DNA from 2 places in the Paenibacillus sp. FA6 genome. Region 2 is predicted to be linked to the other one. Evidence: riboswitches for the same ligand, from Rfam matches in the RefSeq annotation. Region 2 holds a riboswitch; the other holds the start of a gene.
What was found. Region 2 has a riboswitch for cyclic di-AMP ahead of ACP8HI_RS22325 (ubiquitin-like domain-containing protein). Riboswitches for the same ligand answer to the same signal wherever they lie in the genome.
Positions count from the first base shown of each region.

Region 1 (4,838 bases), 1.5 Mb from region 2:
AGATTGGGAGTAACCAATTGATGTGCAACCCGTATGCCCATATCCCGCTCCGGGTATACGATCCGATCTACTCCAAGTTTCTCAAGCGCTCTCCCATGCAGAACAGATATCGCTTTAGCTATAACCTTAGATACCCCTAATTCCTTTAATATGATCGTCGCAAGAATACTCATTTGGATATCGTCTCCAATAGCTACAATCCCACAATCAAAATTACGAACACCTAGCGATTTCAGTACCTCTTCATCTGAGGCATCAGCTACAACAGCGTACGTGAGTAATTCACTCATATTACTTACAATCTCTTCATTTCTATCAATACCTAGCACTTCATAGTTTAGTGCCATAAGTTCAAGTGCTACTGCCGATCCAAACCGCCCTAACCCAATAACAACAAACTGCTGTTTTTTCATTTTTATCCGCGTACTCCTTTTTCATACTTCAATTTCTTATTTATCCAATGATAACTTTACCCTCAGGATGACGGTATAATTCTTTCCCTTTCTTTGGTCCTAGTGCATAAGCAAGTGTAATCAGCCCTAGACGACCAGCAAACATCGTAAAGATAATAAGTATTTTCCCTGTAAAAGTTAGTTGTGTTGTTAATCCCATCGATAACCCTACCGTACCGAAGGCAGATGTGGTCTCGAATAATATCATTAAGAAACTACTATCTTCTGTCGTGGAGAGTACCATGACTACACCTATGATGAGCAAAAGTGAAAGTAATGTAATCGTCAGAGCTTTGAATATCCGTTCTTGTGCAAGTCGGTAGCGGAACATCACAATATCATCTCGGCCACGTAACATCGCAATAACGGCTCCAATAATGATTGTAAACGTCGTGGTCTTGATCCCACCTCCAGTAGATCCTGGCGAAGCACCAATGAACATAAGTATAACCATGAAAAATTGAGAAGCCTGTCGCATATCTCCAATAGCAATGGTGTTGGCTCCAGCTGTACGTGTCGAAACTGATTGAAAAAAGGAACTGAGAATCTTTCCTCCTCCATGCAACGGTCCCAATGTTTTTGAATTTGAAAATTCGAAAACATATATAATGATCGCTCCGAATAAGATCAGGAATGTTGTCATGGACAGCACAACTTTAGAGTGCAGTGATAATCTTCGTGTTCTTCGAAAATCTACAATATCAGATAACACAATAAATCCAATCCCACCTGACACAATCAGGAACATAACTACAAAATTCACTATAGGGTCATATACTGAACCTGTGAGGCTGTGGAAATTACCGAATAGATCGAAACCAGCATTGTTAAACATAGAAATCGCATGAAAAATTCCAAAGTATAAAGCTTTTCCAAAAGGCATGTCAAATGCCCAACGACTGGTCAACATAATGGCTGCAGTACCTTCTATAACGAATGAGAATAATAATACTTTTCGGATCAAACGTACTATACCTTCCATTGTGTTCTGATTCATCGCTTCTTGCAGTAGTAATCGATCCCGAAGCGAAATCTTCCTTTTTAGAGCAAATGAGAACATCGTCGCCATCGTCATAAATCCAATACCACCCACTTGAATGAGTACAATAATGACAATTTGACCAAATGTACTAAAAAATATTCCTGTATCCTTAACTACCAACCCTGTTACGCAGGTAGCTGATGTAGCGGTAAATAATGCATCAATAAAAGCTAGCGACTTACCTGTTGCATTAGAGATAGGTAACGTAAGTAGCAAAGCTCCTAACATAATAATACTGGCGAAACCCAATACTAGAATTTGCGGAGGGGCTAATCTGATCCAACTCAACTTCAATTTCAATACTTTCACCCCTTTGAAGCCAACAAAAAAAGCACTGGAAATCCAATGCCTCTCGGGTTGGTTCCTGATAGCATATCGCCTACGAGGTTAGCTGACGGATTCGGGCATGCACAGGTTGCCCTATTCGATAAACAAATAACGAAATTCACCCCATTAATACAATGGTTCCCCCGTATTTCATATGAAAATTCGGCGCATTTTTAATTTGCATCACGATTATAATCCTTATTTACAAACTGTACAAAGTTCCTTTTCGTATAAATGATTCAATATAACCTTAAAAGAGCATAAGGAACGTTCTCCAAGGGTCATTCTCTCTGTTTATATGTTATTATCTTCGCTTTTATCATGTTTTCGTATTTTTATCTTACAGTTACTGGATTAACAACTTGAACCTATGCTATGTTTACGTTATTCTAATGGCTATATAAAAATTTGGGAGGGGAATGAATGAATTCTTTAGGGCAACCTTTGAAACTGAAAGCCAACTATAAGGTTTTGGGTATTCTCGCCGCTATCGGTCTGCTTCTATTCATGATTGTGCAAGTTTTTCCTAGTACAGCTTCAGATACATTGGAGCAACAAAGCAGTGATTTAATCAGTAAGGAACGAGCAAGAGAAGTTGCAACACAATATGCTGAATCACAACTTCAACTTCAGGTATTATCTTCTCAAGAAAGTCTCGTCACATACCAATCTCACTCAGAATTATATGGTTATCTTGCCAAAGAGAAACTCGTAAAGAAATATAACGAAACTTTCACAAGTAAATATCCATATGATGTATATCGTGTCCGCTTGGAGGTATTCGATTCAACTAAACCCTTCAATATTGATGTACATATGAACACAGGTGAAGTCGTAGCTTTTGCTCAAGAAAGAGCTCTTACCGCACCGCCAATAGAAATTTCTATGAACCCAAGAGATCAAGAGGCTCTTGCTGCACAATGGCTGAGTAAATCAGGCTATAATCCAAGTGATTTCCACATCGTTCCGAATAAAGAGTCACACCTTACATATGCTGATTCAACTACGATGATCGGTAATGCTGAATTACAGTTTAATTTCACCTTTGGATCTGAGCAAATACTATCCTTCCAACCTTCATTTTCAGTTCCAGAAGAGCATACTTCGTATGTGAACAATGAACATACGAAAGCACTCTGGATGACTTTCCTTGGATACGGGCTTCTGACTCTAGTGCTGGGTATACTCGCTATCGTTTACAGTGCATTAACTAGAAGACATACTTCTTTTGTAAGAGGTATCTTTCTGAGTTCCTTTTATTTCATTGTATCCATGTTGAGCACACTAAATATGTTGCCTGCATTGGAAGCGCAAGGAGTTACAGGACCCAATCTAATCATCGGATTGATCGTACAAGGGGCTCTCACTCTGGTCATGGCTGCGTTACTGTACTTCTCGCTTGTAGGCGGAGATGGCTTATGGAGAAAGGAAGCAGATCTTAATCCGTGGCCACGCTGGAAAGAAACAGGTTATGGACATTATGTACTCCACAGCATGCTCGTTGGGTATTTATGGGCATTAATATTGTTAGGAATACAATCCATTATTTATTTCACTCTTGATCTAACGATCCATAGTTGGTCCACGACAGATGCAACGCAGTCTCCTATCAACATGATCTATCCCTGGATGTTGCCATTATTAGCATGGGTGGCTGGAATTTCCGAGGAAGCTGTTTATCGTTTATTCGGCATAAAGATGATGAAGAAGCTTGTCAAGAATACATTTGTGGCCTGCCTGATTCCATCCATCATCTGGGCATTCGGTCATACGCTTTATCCGATTTACCCCGTCATTTCACGGCCAATAGAGCTTATTATCATCGGACTACTCTTCAGTTTCATCTTTTTACGCTATGGCTATATCGCTGTCATGTTCAGTCATGTTGTGTTTAATAGCATCCTTATGGGGTTCAGCCTATTCACACTAGGTGACACCACGAACATCATAGCTGGAGTTGTTTCTATGATCATGCCATTCATCGTCGCTTACGTCATTTACATTGTTCACTCCATGAAAAAAGAGAAGCCTTATGTTATGACTCCTCCTGAAGTGCTGCAATAATTTGTGAGGCGAGCTTCTCGCCTATCGAGAGAGACCGGAAGTCTTCGACACTGGCCTCTCTTATTTTTTTGAGTGAACCGAAATGCTTCAGCAGAAGCTTACGGCGCTTATCTCCCACGCCTGGAATGGCATCGAGCTGCGAAGTAACCATCGATTTGCCCCTCTGTTCACGGTGAAAGGTAATGGCAAAGCGATGTACCTCATCTTGAATCCTCTGTAAAAGATAGAATTCCTGGCTATCGCGTGGAAGATGAATCGTTTCAGCCGGATCACCTATCATTAGCTGTGAAGTTCTATGCTTCACGTCCTTCACTAGCCCACACACAGGTATAAATAATCCTAATTCATTCTGTAGCACATCCACAGCCACCGAGATTTGCCCTTTTCCACCATCTACAACGATTAGGTCTGGCATCTCTAAGTTCTCCTTCAATACACGCTCATAGCGACGACGAATGACCTCACGCATCGTATTGTAATCATCTGGACCCGCGACCGTACGAATTTTGTACTTTCTATATTCTTTCTTCTCAGGCTTACCATCAATAAATACAATCATGGCAGATACAGGATTGGTTCCTTGAATATTAGAATTATCGAAAGCCTCTATTCGATGTAGTGATTGAATACCTATCGCTTGACCCAAATTAGCAGCTGCTATCGAAGTCCGTTCTTCGTCGCGTTCAATAAGTCTGAATTTCTCATCTAGCGCAACCTTCGCATTCTCCGTTGCCATCACTATTAACTGCTTCTTCATTCCACGTTGTGGTACATATACTTTAATTCCTAACCACTCCTGAAGGGATGATACAACGTTGGCAGCATCCAAACTCCCTGATAATAAAGGGGTATGAAGTGTTTCGTCTATTTCCGACTCAACAACCTCATTAGTAGCCTCTGTGTTAAGTTCCTCCCGCTGTATTTCAGGGAGTAAAATCTCTTGAGGTAATGCT
Region 1 covers NZ_CP188820.1:3,407,864-3,412,701, forward strand. The annotation lists gene ACP8HI_RS15945 (potassium channel family protein) at 1-413, opposite strand, end outside; gene ACP8HI_RS15950 (TrkH family potassium uptake protein) at 454-1,794, opposite strand; cyclic di-AMP (ydaO/yuaA leader) riboswitch at 1,856-1,999, opposite strand; gene ACP8HI_RS15955 (CPBP family intramembrane glutamic endopeptidase) at 2,245-3,885, shown strand; gene uvrC (excinuclease ABC subunit UvrC) at 3,857-4,838, opposite strand, start outside.
Region 1: it holds a riboswitch for cyclic di-AMP, as region 2 does, so the genes downstream of both, ACP8HI_RS15950 (TrkH family potassium uptake protein) here and ACP8HI_RS22325 (ubiquitin-like domain-containing protein) in region 2, are expected to answer to the same signal.

Region 2 (4,838 bases):
ACATGACATCTTAAGTCAGGTTGAGCCCGGATTTCCAGAAAGGGTTGCCTCTGTTATTGGAAAAACCTACCATAAACCGATTGTTGTCAATCTCGTATCCAGCGCACTTGATGCGGATCGTATGGATTATTTGTTACGTGATGCATACTATACTGGTGTGAATTACGGTACAATCGATGTCGATCGAATTATACGAATGTTAAGACCTCATCAAGGACGAATCGTAGTGAAGGAATCAGGAATGCACGCCGTTGAAGATTATCTTATGGCAAGATACCAGATGTATTGGCAAGTGTATTTCCATCCTGTGACGCGTAGCTCAGAGATCATTCTTAGGCTTATATTTCAACGTGCTAAGGAGTTATATATTAGTGGGTATTATTTTGAATTTATGATGAAGCCATTGGTTAGTTTATTCAAAGATGAAGTGACTGTTGAGCAGTATTTGAAATTAGATGAGGCTCTTATTCAGACTGCATTTATGCAGTGGAGCACGGAGAAGGATCCCATACTTAGCGAGCTTTGTAGTCGATTCATGCATCGCAGACTGTATAAATATGTAGAGTTGGAGCCGCTGGATAGAGATATGATTCATGAGATTCGTGATCAGTTCTATCAAAGCGGACTGGATCCGAAATATGATCTAATTATTGATTCTCCAAGTGATCTTCCTTATGATGTATTTCACTCGGGTGATGAAGCTAGTCAGAAGCAAATCATACTACTAGATCGACAAGGAAAACTAATGGAAATATCTGAAGTGTCGGATATTGTACGGTCCATAAGTGGTCTCCAACGTGGTAAGTTCCGCCTATATTACCCTGAACAGAAGATCGAGGCTGCCTTATCGTCGTTTTCCCCTTCTGTTGCCCGTATTTTCAAAGATAATTGAGGTTCAGAACCAATAGCAGTATTTGTAAAAAAATAAAAGTGAGAGTTCAAAAAGGAGATTTTATAATGATGTTGTTCGACACACATACGCATCTAGACGCCCCACAATTCGACGAAGACCGTGAAGAGGTTATTGCACGGGCAGTTGAAGATGGCGTAGGCAAAATGATCAATATTGGCTTTAACAGGGAGACGATCCCGTCAACGATGGAATTGGCTGAGAAATATGATTTTATCTATGCGGCAGTAGGGTGGCATCCAGTAGATGCGATAACGATGAAAGAGGGAGATATGGAATGGATTGCCTCCCTTTGTAAACATGATAAAGTCGTAGCCATTGGCGAGATCGGATTGGACTATTATTGGGATACATCACCTAAGGATATACAACAACAGGTACTCCGCCAGCAAATTGGACTAGCTCGTGAATTAAAGATGCCGATTGTGATTCATAATCGAGATGCGCATGAAGATATCGTTAGAATTCTGCGCGAGGAAAAGGCAAGTGAGGTTGGGGGTGTAATGCACTCTTTTTCTGGTAGTTGGGAAACTGCAAAAATTTGTCTTGATATGGGATTTCATTTGTCATTTGGTGGTCCGATTACATTCAAGAATGCCAAACAACCAAAAGAGGTATTAGCCCAAGTGCCAATGGACCGATTATTGATCGAAACGGACGCCCCTTATCTTACCCCACATCCATTTCGCGGGAAGAGAAATGAGTCGGCTCATGTGAGACTAGTAGCTGAGGCAGCTGCTCAAATTAAAGGTGTTGAAATCGAGGAAATTGCTCAAATAACCACCAAAAATGCCCTGTATTTATTTGGTATATCGTGAAAGAGTGAGCAAACTAGCTGAAAGAGTGAGATCGGACGACTTAATCATGCCTTATCGTTGTGTAAAGAGCGAATATTACAAAAATTTAACCATTTATTCAGAAATTTGTGGTTGATTGATGCTTTACAACATGCATCGAAACGCGATATCATCTTTTCAGTGATATAAGCTGATCGCAAATCGATAGCTTATTATTTTCTTGAACCAGTCTCGCTAAATCTCCGGACGTTTGGAGAACGGGGGAACCAATATGACCCATCAAGATTGTACGTGGTAAAGGTCATATTTGATTTCTTTTATTGGGTCTTTGGGGTGAATTCAAGGGCAGTCGCCATGAGCGGTTGACCTAAGATCGGGCAACTCTCTTTTGCCCAAACCCGACAGCTAACCTCGTAAGCGCATATGAAGAGAGGCAAACTCGTGCATGTATTTCCATTATTCAGACATGGGAAAGCCACGAAAGAGTTCCTCTAACTCTTTCTTTAGGCTTCTTTTTTGAATAAAGACAAAATTGTCATCATATCCTTATTTATTAGGGGGTGACAATCATGACGAGCAGACCGGTACATGATGCAGGATAGATATTGTTTTAGTATCCTGAACAAATTTAATTATAGTCGCGTCAATTACACATATGGTTTTTTTCAGACGGCGAGGCTATGAAGGAGGATCGGAAAGTGGGCATTTTTAAAGAAGAAACCCATGATTCATCATCATCCAGCATGACTTACGCAACACGTTGGAAGCATGAAAGTTTAAGTAAGATCTCAGTTGCAGCTATTGCCCTTATAGCGATTACCCTGACCGTTCTATTGTTTGTCAGCATTCAAGAACGCAAACAAGTGTATTTAGTGATTGATGGACATGTGAGTGCTGTAGAAACCCATCATGCTATGTTACAGGAAATGCTGAATGAGCAAGCTGTTATGCTAAGACCGGAAGATAAGGTCTCCGTGTCATTGAACAGCTCGCTTAAAGACGGCGATAAAGTTCATATTCAACGTGCTGTCGAGATTAATGTAACAGCCGATGGTCAGTCGGTTACTCGGTTCATTACGCAAGGGACTGTTAAAGATGCTGTTAAGCAACTAGGCATTACTTTGGATGTACACGACAAAGTATTTCCCGAATTGAATACAAAGATCACAGATAAGTTGGACATTAAGGTTGTCCGGATAAACAAACAGATTGTAGAGCGTGTAGAAGCAATCCCCTTTCGAGTCATCAAGACTTCCGATCCAACGATTGTGAAAGGAAACGTCAAGGTGGTACAGAATGGACAGTCTGGGGCAATAGTCCAACAGATCGAGAAAATATATCAAGATGGACAATTTGTAACGATGAGCCTGGTTGGCCAAGTAGTAAAGAGCCAAGTACAGGATCAAATTGTTGCTGTAGGTACGAAGGTAGAGCAGCCCAAGCCGATCGTCTTAGCATCTACGGTGGCAAGTAATAAGACTAGCAAGAAGGCTAAGGTTACGAATGTAAGTAAAGAGAATAATCAAGCTAGCAAGGCTGGCGTTGATTTTAAGTATAAAAAGGTGCTTAAGAATGTGTCTATGACGGCGTACTCTTCAGAAGAACCAGGTATAGGAACACGAACTGCATCAGGCACACGTGTAACGGAAGGTCGTACGATTGCAGTGGATACTAGTGTCATTCCTATGGGATGGTGGGTATACATCGAAGGCATTGGCTTCCGGCGTGCAGAAGATACAGGTGGTGCGATCAAAGGCAACAAGATCGATGTATATTATGACTCATTGCAGAATGCTCGTAATTTCGGTCGTAAGAACGGAAGAACGATATATGTGATCGGGCCCGTTAAGCCTGAACTGAACTAAACTGTTTTACAACAGCTTTCTATTCCTATACTATTAAGGTCATAATGGAAGCCATACTAAAGAAGGGGATTAATCCTCTTCTTTTTGTTGTTGTGATACTAGCCCTGAAGGGAAGAATCGTTATGATCAAAGAAATCATTGTCGTGGAAGGTCGCGATGATACGACAGCAATTAAGAGGGCCGTAGAGGCGGATACGATCGAGACCGGTGGTTCTGCTATTAATGCACGTACGATACAGCGGATTGCATTAGCACAAGAGCGCAGAGGGGTTATTATATTCACTGACCCTGATCATGCAGGTGAACGGATTCGTAAGATCATATCCAACAAAGTAAAGGGCTGTAAGCATGCCTTCATTCCTGAAGCGGATGCGACGCGTAGAGGAGACGTTGGGGTGGAGAATGCATCACCTGAAGCGATCCGACATGCACTAGCTCGAGTACATACCTCTTATGAGGGTTCGCAGAGTATGATTGACATGGAGGATCTGATGCAAGCAGGGCTAATGGTTCACCCTGATGCATCTGCCCGCAGAATGGAAATGGGTAACATACTTGGAATTGGGTATTGTAATGGCAAGCAATTTCTGAAGCGTCTCGCTATATTTCAAATTACGCGTGATGAATTCGTTAGTGCCCTCACCCAAATTGAAGAGGGAGGTTAAGGATCAGATGAATGACATAGATAGCATCGCAACACCAAAGCGAACGAAGGATATTATAAGACGGCATGGTTTCTCTTTTAAGAAGAGTTTGGGCCAGAACTTTCTGATTGATCAGAATATACTGAATAATATTGTTGATGCAGCAGAGCTGGATGGAACGAAAGGGGCACTGGAGATTGGCCCCGGAATTGGGGCTCTCACAGAAAAGCTCGCACAGAATGCAGGTACAGTAACTGCTGTGGAAATTGACAGACGTCTTATTCCGATATTGAAAGAAGTGTTGGAGCCGTATCCGCATGTTCATGTTGAACAGGCAGATGTGCTTAAAGTTGATTTAAAAGCGTTGTTTGAGTCGAATTTCAAGGATGTGTCTAAGGTCAGTGTGGTGGCTAATCTGCCTTACTACGTGACAACACCCATTCTGATGAAGTTATTGGAAGAGAAGCTTCCATTGGAGCATATTGTCGTCATGATTCAGAAGGAAGTAGCAGAGCGTATGGCAGCATCACCAGGAAGTAAAGAATATGGCAGCCTTAGTATTGCCGTTCAATACTACAGTGTGCCTAAGCTGATCTGTACTGTACCTAATACCGTGTTTATA
Region 2 covers NZ_CP188820.1:4,907,288-4,912,125, reverse strand. The annotation lists gene ACP8HI_RS22335 (HD domain-containing protein) at 1-892, shown strand, start outside; gene ACP8HI_RS22330 (TatD family hydrolase) at 958-1,728, shown strand; cyclic di-AMP (ydaO/yuaA leader) riboswitch at 1,930-2,142, shown strand; gene ACP8HI_RS22325 (ubiquitin-like domain-containing protein) at 2,406-3,572, shown strand; gene rnmV (ribonuclease M5) at 3,695-4,237, shown strand; gene rsmA (16S rRNA (adenine(1518)-N(6)/adenine(1519)-N(6))-dimethyltransferase RsmA) at 4,245-4,838, shown strand, end outside.